Regions from separate parts of the Klebsiella sp. genome, predicted to be linked through region 2. Evidence: predicted binding sites of a transcription regulator. Region 2 holds the regulator's gene; the other holds the start of a gene.
What was found. The regulator ArgR, encoded in region 2, controls arginine synthesis, uptake and breakdown. The targets are predictions, from matches to a motif close to ANTGAATAAAAATACANT.

Region 1: a site for ArgR is predicted at 1,745-1,762, ahead of argA (amino-acid N-acetyltransferase). Genes of this name have one in related genera too.

What each region holds. Positions count from the first base shown of each region.
Region 1 is NZ_JAPUEW010000058.1:16,451-19,869, reverse strand. It holds gene cobD (threonine-phosphate decarboxylase CobD) at 1-297, opposite strand, end outside; gene amiC (N-acetylmuramoyl-L-alanine amidase AmiC) at 314-1,567, opposite strand; gene argA (amino-acid N-acetyltransferase) at 1,795-3,126, shown strand; gene QVF11_RS17770 (hypothetical protein) at 3,274-3,419, shown strand, end outside.
Region 2 is NZ_JAPUEW010000004.1:32,026-35,444, forward strand. It holds gene aaeB (p-hydroxybenzoic acid efflux pump subunit AaeB) at 1-653, shown strand, start outside; gene yhcN-B (DUF1471 family stress response protein YhcN-B) at 862-1,128, opposite strand; gene yhcN (peroxide/acid stress response protein YhcN) at 1,233-1,496, opposite strand; gene argR (transcriptional regulator ArgR) at 1,851-2,321, opposite strand; gene mdh (malate dehydrogenase) at 2,735-3,419, shown strand, end outside.

The sequences.
Region 1 (3,419 bases), on a different contig from region 2:
ACGGGGCTTCAGGCCCTGAACGAGGGTGAAGATCGCTTCCGTTTCGCCATTTCCAGCGAGGATCCACGAAGCGGGAACCTGGTGATGTTCCGCCAGCGCGAGGTGCAGTTGCTGATACTCAACATCCGGATAGCGTTCAGCACAGGCCATATTATCGATGATGGCGCGCTTTAAACTTTCCGGCATCCCGAGTGGATTAATATTGGCGCTAAAATCCAGTAATTGTTCCGCAGAGATACCCAATAGCGCGGCGGCCTCGCGGACGTTTCCGCCATGCGCGCTCTTCAATAGAGCCATTTACATTCCTGTTGCGTTACCCTCGCCTTGCCAGCGTCGCGCCGTCAGCGAAGTAGGCTTTAATCCCTGCCAGAATCGACTCTGCAACCTGCTGCTGGAATTTCGCCGTTTTCAATTTACGCTCTTCTTCGACGTTACTGATAAACGCGGTTTCCACCAGAATCGATGGAATATCCGGCGCTTTCAGCACCGCGAAGCCCGCCTGCTCAACGCGATTCTTGTGCAGGTTATTAATATTGCCCATCTTTTCCAACACCGCCTTGCCAAACTTCAGGCTATCGGCGATGGTCAGCGACTGCACCATGTCAAACATGGTGTGATCGACGTAGCGATCGCCGCTTTTGCTTACGCCGCCAATCAGATCCGAAGCGTTCTGGGTCTGGGCCAGAAACTTCGCTGCGGTACTGGTGGCCCCCTTAGTCGACAGCGCAAAGACCGAAGAGCCGCTGGGCTGTCGGCTGGTAAATGCATCGGCGTGAATAGAGACAAACAGGTCGGCACGCTGCTTCTGCGCCTTGGCAACGCGGACCTTCAGCGGGATAAAGACATCCTCGTTGCGGGTCATATAGACCTTCATATTGCCCTCTTTCTCGATCAGCGCGCGCAGCCTTCGGGCAATTTGTAGCACCACGTCTTTTTCGCGAGTGCGATATTTCCCCACCGCGCCAGAGTCTTCACCGCCGTGGCCGGGGTCGAGCATAATCACGATCGGCCGATCGCGCCCGGCTTTACCCGGTTTCGGCCCGCTTTCCGCAGGGGGAACCTGACGCTGAAGATCGCCTTTATTGTAATCCTCAAGCAGCGCCAGCAGCGGATCCTGCACATCGGTGGCGTTGGAGGGGTAGAGATCCATCACCAGACGCTCTTTAAAACCAGCAACCGGGGCCAGCGCAAAAAGCTGAGGTTTCACGTTCTGTTTCAGCTCAAACACCATGCGCACGGTTTGCGGATCGAACTGACCCACGCGAGCGGACTGAATATAAGGATCGTCGCCGCGAATCTGCCCGCCCATTCCTTTTAACACCGAGTTGAGGTTAACGCCTTCCAGATCCACGACCAGTCGTTCAGGATTACTGAGCGCAAACTGCCGATACTTCAGAATATGATTGGACTCCACGGTGACGCGGGTGTAGGTCGACGATGGCCAGACTCGCACGGCAACAACCTGCGCCGCAGCAGCCAACCCAACCGGACTCACACTCATTAACCACATGGCGCCCGCCCCTTGTAAAAAACGGCGGCGGCTTAATTCTGACTTGTATCCCGACATGCCACTCCCAAGCAGTAAGAAATCATTGGTATTTAAAACAAACAGATTGACCAGAAACTTTAACGAAAGGCGTATAACCTGTCATCTATAAAAGGGTAAACAATCTTTGACACCCTGATTTAGCTCACACTGCTTTCTCAACTCAGCAACAAATTGGCGCTTGCGTTTACCGGCAAAACAGAATAAAAATACACTAATTACGAATAATCATGCATTGAGGTTGTGTAATGGTGAAGGAACGTCGCACCGAACTGGTAGAGGGATTCCGCCATTCTGTCCCCTATATTAACGCCCATCGGGGTAAAACGTTTGTCATCATGCTGGGCGGAGAAGCCATCGAGCATGATAATTTTTCTAGTATAGTCAATGACATTGGCCTTCTTCACAGCCTGGGTATTCGCCTGGTAGTGGTCTATGGCGCACGCCCGCAGATTGACGCTAACCTGGCAGAGCATCGTCACGAGCCGGTTTATCACAAACAGACCCGAGTGACTGACGCCAAAACGCTTGAGCTGGTTAAGCAAGCGGCGGGCATGCTGCAGCTGGAAATTACCGCTCGCCTGTCTATGAGCCTGAACAACACGCCGTTGCAGGGTGCCCATATCAACGTGGTCAGCGGCAACTTCCTGATCGCACAGCCGTTAGGGGTAGATGACGGCGTGGATTATTGCCACAGCGGACGCATTCGGCGCATTGATGAAGAAGCCATTCACCGCCAGTTGGATAACGGCGCGATTGTGCTGATGGGGCCAGTTGCGGTGTCGGTCACTGGCGAAAGCTTTAACCTCACTTCCGAAGAGATTGCCACTCAACTGGCAATTAAGCTGAAAGCCGAAAAAATGATCGGCTTCTGCTCGTCGCAAGGGGTCTACGACCAGAATGGCGATATCGTTCCCGAACTGTTCCCCAACGAAGCTCAGGCGCGGGTTGAAGAGCTGGAAGCAGACGAAGATTATAATTCCGGCACGGTGCGGTTCCTGCGCGGGGCGGTCAAAGCCTGCCGTAGCGGCGTGCGTCGCTGTCATCTGATCAGTTATCAGGAAGACGGCACGCTGTTGCAGGAACTGTTCTCACGCGACGGTATCGGTACCCAGATTGTGATGGAGAGCGCCGAACAGATCCGTCGCGCCACCATCAACGATATCGGCGGGATCCTTGAACTGATTAGCCCACTGGAGCAACAGGGCATCCTGGTACGGCGTTCGCGCGAACAACTGGAGATGGAAATCGATAAATTCACCATTATTCAGCGTGACAACACCACGATCGCCTGCGCTGCCCTCTATCCGTTCCCGGAAGAGAAAATCGGTGAAATGGCCTGCGTGGCGGTGCATCCGGATTATCGTAGCTCATCACGCGGTGAAGTGCTGCTTGAGCGCATTGCCGCTCAGGCGAGGCAAATGGGCCTGAGTAAGCTGTTCGTGCTGACGACCCGAAGCATTCACTGGTTCCAGGAGCGCGGCTTTACCCCAGTAGACGTCGACCTGCTGCCGGAGAGCAAGAAAGAGATGTACAACTATCAGCGCCGCTCGAAGGTGCTGATGGCGGACTTGAGTTAATTCCCTCTCCCCGGAAACGCATACGTGACCGGGGATGATTCTTTTCTCCGACTATCGACCTACTTTATTATCACTTCCCCTTTAGACCTTTCTTGCCTATATTTTGCTAAAATGGAATTAAAAATATAAATACGGAGAGTGCCATTAATGGACAACTCGGGAAACTGGTTTACCCGCTACACAAGAGTGATGATCGCAATCCTCTCTTTGTATCCCTGGCTGATAATATTGCTGGCCTTTCTCGACGTAGGACATAAACCTGCAGGCGGATTTTTTAGCGCAGGCGCTGCGCT
Region 2 (3,419 bases):
GCCTTGCCGTGATGGCGTTCTTTATCGGCATTGAGGTGCAAAAGCGGCGTCTGGGCTCGCTGGGGGCGCTGGCCAGTACAATCAATATTCTGGTGCTCGATAACCCGATGAAGTTTGAGTTTAGCCAGTTCCTTGATAGCGCTTTAGGACAGATTGTGGGGTGTTTCCTCGCGCTGATGGTGATCTTGCTGGTCCGCGATAATTCACAGGCACGTACCGGACGCGTGCTATTAAACCAGTTTGTATCGGCAGCGGTTTCGTCGCTGACGACCAATACGGCGCGACGCAAGGAGAACCATCTGCCGGCGCTGTATCGCCAACTTTTTTTACTGCTGAATAAGTTCCCTGGCGATATCGCGCGTTTTCGTCTGGCGCTGACCTTGATTATTGCCCATCAACGTCTGCGTGATGCACCTGTACCGATAAACGACGACCTGTCTGCGTTTCATCGGCAGCTACGGCGTACAGCCGATCGCGTTATTTCTGCCGGTAGCGATGATAAACGTCGATATTATTTCGCCAGACTGTTAGATGAACTCAATATCTATCAGGAAAAGCTACAGCACTGGGAAGCATCACCGCAGGTGACGGAACCCGTGCGCAGGCTGGTGGAGATGCTGCATAAATACCAGCATGTACTGATCAATAGCTAACCGCCTGAACCGCCGCGTTATAGGTTGATATAGCGGGTTTTATGGCTGGATAAGGCGCTAACACTCACCTGGCGATAAGCAGCGTAGATGCTTTAGCATTTGATGAAGCGGAAGAAGGGCTGGAAGGGAACTCGCGTTTTAACGCACGACAGAGACAAAAAAAGCCCCCAACAGGCGGGGGCAAGTCGTCAGATGAGACGACGAGGGTTTATTTGTACAGCTCAGCAGTAGCATGCCAGCTGTCACCAGTACGGGCTTCAATAATACGGTAGCTGCTGGCGCCTTCTTTCTCGGCTTTAGCCGCCAGTTCCTGACGCATATCCATTGGGGCGCTACCTACTTGAGAAACGGAAACGGTACCCATAGATTGCAGATTTTGTGCCTGCTCAGCGTTAACTTGATTGACGGCAGCGTTCGCGCCAAAAGAGAGTACGGAAGCAAGGCCCAGGGATGCGATGATAATTGCGCTTTTCATAATCTTTACTCCAATCATATTGTTTGCAGCGGCGGGAGGTTGCAATGCACTCAGGCCGCTGGGGATATTCTGCATTTCAGCTAATGACCGAAAATTGTTAAATCTTATTTATAAAGCTCTGCAGTTGCATGCCAGTGGTCACCAGTACGCGCTTCAATGATGCGATAGGAGGAAGCGCCTTCTTCTTGAGCTTTCTTATTCAGCATTTCGTGCATATCCATCGGGGAAGCACTTACCGCGCCGACGGAAATAGTGCCGATTGCCTGACGGCCTTGAGCCTGTTCGCTGTTAATAGAATCAGCGGCAAAAGCGCCGAAAGACAGAACGGAAAGGATGCTTAATGCTGCTACAGTGGTTTTGATTTTCATGATGTTCACCTCGTCGAATCTTATTGTTGGGGGTCTTTGTTTCGTGACCCTCATCACAAAATCAAGTATACACTAATCACTGAAAATATTAATACCGTGCTAATTGTTGTTCTTGTAAATAATTACAAAGAAATGTCTTCTTTATAACGTATAAGAATTAGAAATGTCAGGCTTTGGTCATGACTGACTTTTATAGTTAATAAAATCATATGGATAGTATGATTTGATCTTTTGTGCGCTTCAGGGATATTCATTAGGTAAAGGAATGTATAGAAGTGGAAAAACACACTAAATGTTAAAAAAATGCTGATTTTTTGAGAGGAAGCCCTCTGGAGTTAACCAGAGGGAAGAAGCTTAGAGTTCCTGTTCAAACAGGACGAGAATGGCATCATGCAGATCTTTAACGCTAAAACCTCTGGCTGGGGTGGTAAAGATAGTATCGTCACCTGCAATGCTGCCAAGAATACCTTCAGCCTTGCCTAAAGAGTCCAGCAGTCTGGCAATCAGCTGTGCTGCGCCAGGGCTGGTATGGATGACGACGACCGAATCGTTATAGTCGATATCCAGCACCAAATTTTTCAGCGGGCTGGAGGTTGTCGGGACGCCAAGCTCGGCAGGCAGGCAGTACACCATCTCCATTTTGGCATTACGGGTACGCACTGCGCCAAATTTCGTGAGCATACGCGAGACTTTCGATTGATTGATATTATCGAAGCCTTCCTCTTGTAGCGCCTGTACGATTTCACCTTGAGAGCTGAATTTTTCTTCTTTAAGCAGCGCTTTGAACGCTTTAACCAGTTCTTCTTGTTTCGCCGAACTTCGCATAAGTCACCCAATTATGGTGGTAAAAACAACATCATTATGCATAACCATGCATTTTTATGCAAATAATCCGCAGGGGAGAAGCGTAAATAATGTTATGAAGGGGGCATATTTTAGCAAAAAACCCTAATAAGGAACATGCCTTCGTCACGGCACGCAAATTGCTACAAAAGTAAATGAAATGTTATTAAATGATGTTGTTCTGCCCAATGCGCTGGGTGTATTGTAACCAACAGTCGATCCGGTACTACGCTTTGCTGGATGGTCAGTCTCAGGGAGGAAAATGCGAAGCTGTTGCATCGCTGCGCACGACCACGCATTCTTCAGCCATAATTATTGTAATTGTTCATCTTGTGAATTAAGGTCCAGGCGACGGAGTAACGAAAGACTATTTTAACCATAATAAGGAGTTTAGGATGAAAGTTGCAGTCCTCGGCGCCGCTGGTGGAATTGGCCAGGCGCTTGCCCTACTACTTAAGACCCAACTGCCTTCAGGTTCAGAACTCTCGTTGTACGACATTGCTCCGGTAACCCCGGGCGTGGCGGTTGATCTTAGCCATATCCCTACCGATGTAAAAATCAAAGGTTTTTCCGGTGAAGACGCAACCCCGGCACTGGAAGGTGCTGATGTGGTGCTGATATCCGCAGGTGTCGCGCGTAAGCCCGGCATGGATCGCTCCGATTTATTTAACGTTAACGCCGGGATTGTGAAAAATCTGGTGCAACAGATCGCCAAAACCTGCCCGCAAGCCTGCGTTGGGATTATTACCAACCCGGTGAATACAACGGTGGCGATTGCGGCCGAAGTGCTGAAAAAAGCTGGCGTTTACGATAAGAACAAGCTGTTTGGCGTCACGACGCTGGATATTATCCGTTCAAATACGTTTGTCGCTGAGCTGAAGGACAAATCTTCATCAGACGTTGAAGTGCCGGTTATTGGCGGCCACTCTGGCGTAACCATTCTTCCTTTATTGTCACAAATTCCTGGCGTGAGCTTTAGCGAACAGGAAATTGCTGATTTGACTAAGCGCATTCAAAACGCCGGAACTGAAGTTGTTGAAGCAAAAGCCGGTGGTGGTTCAGCGACGCTGTCGATGGGCC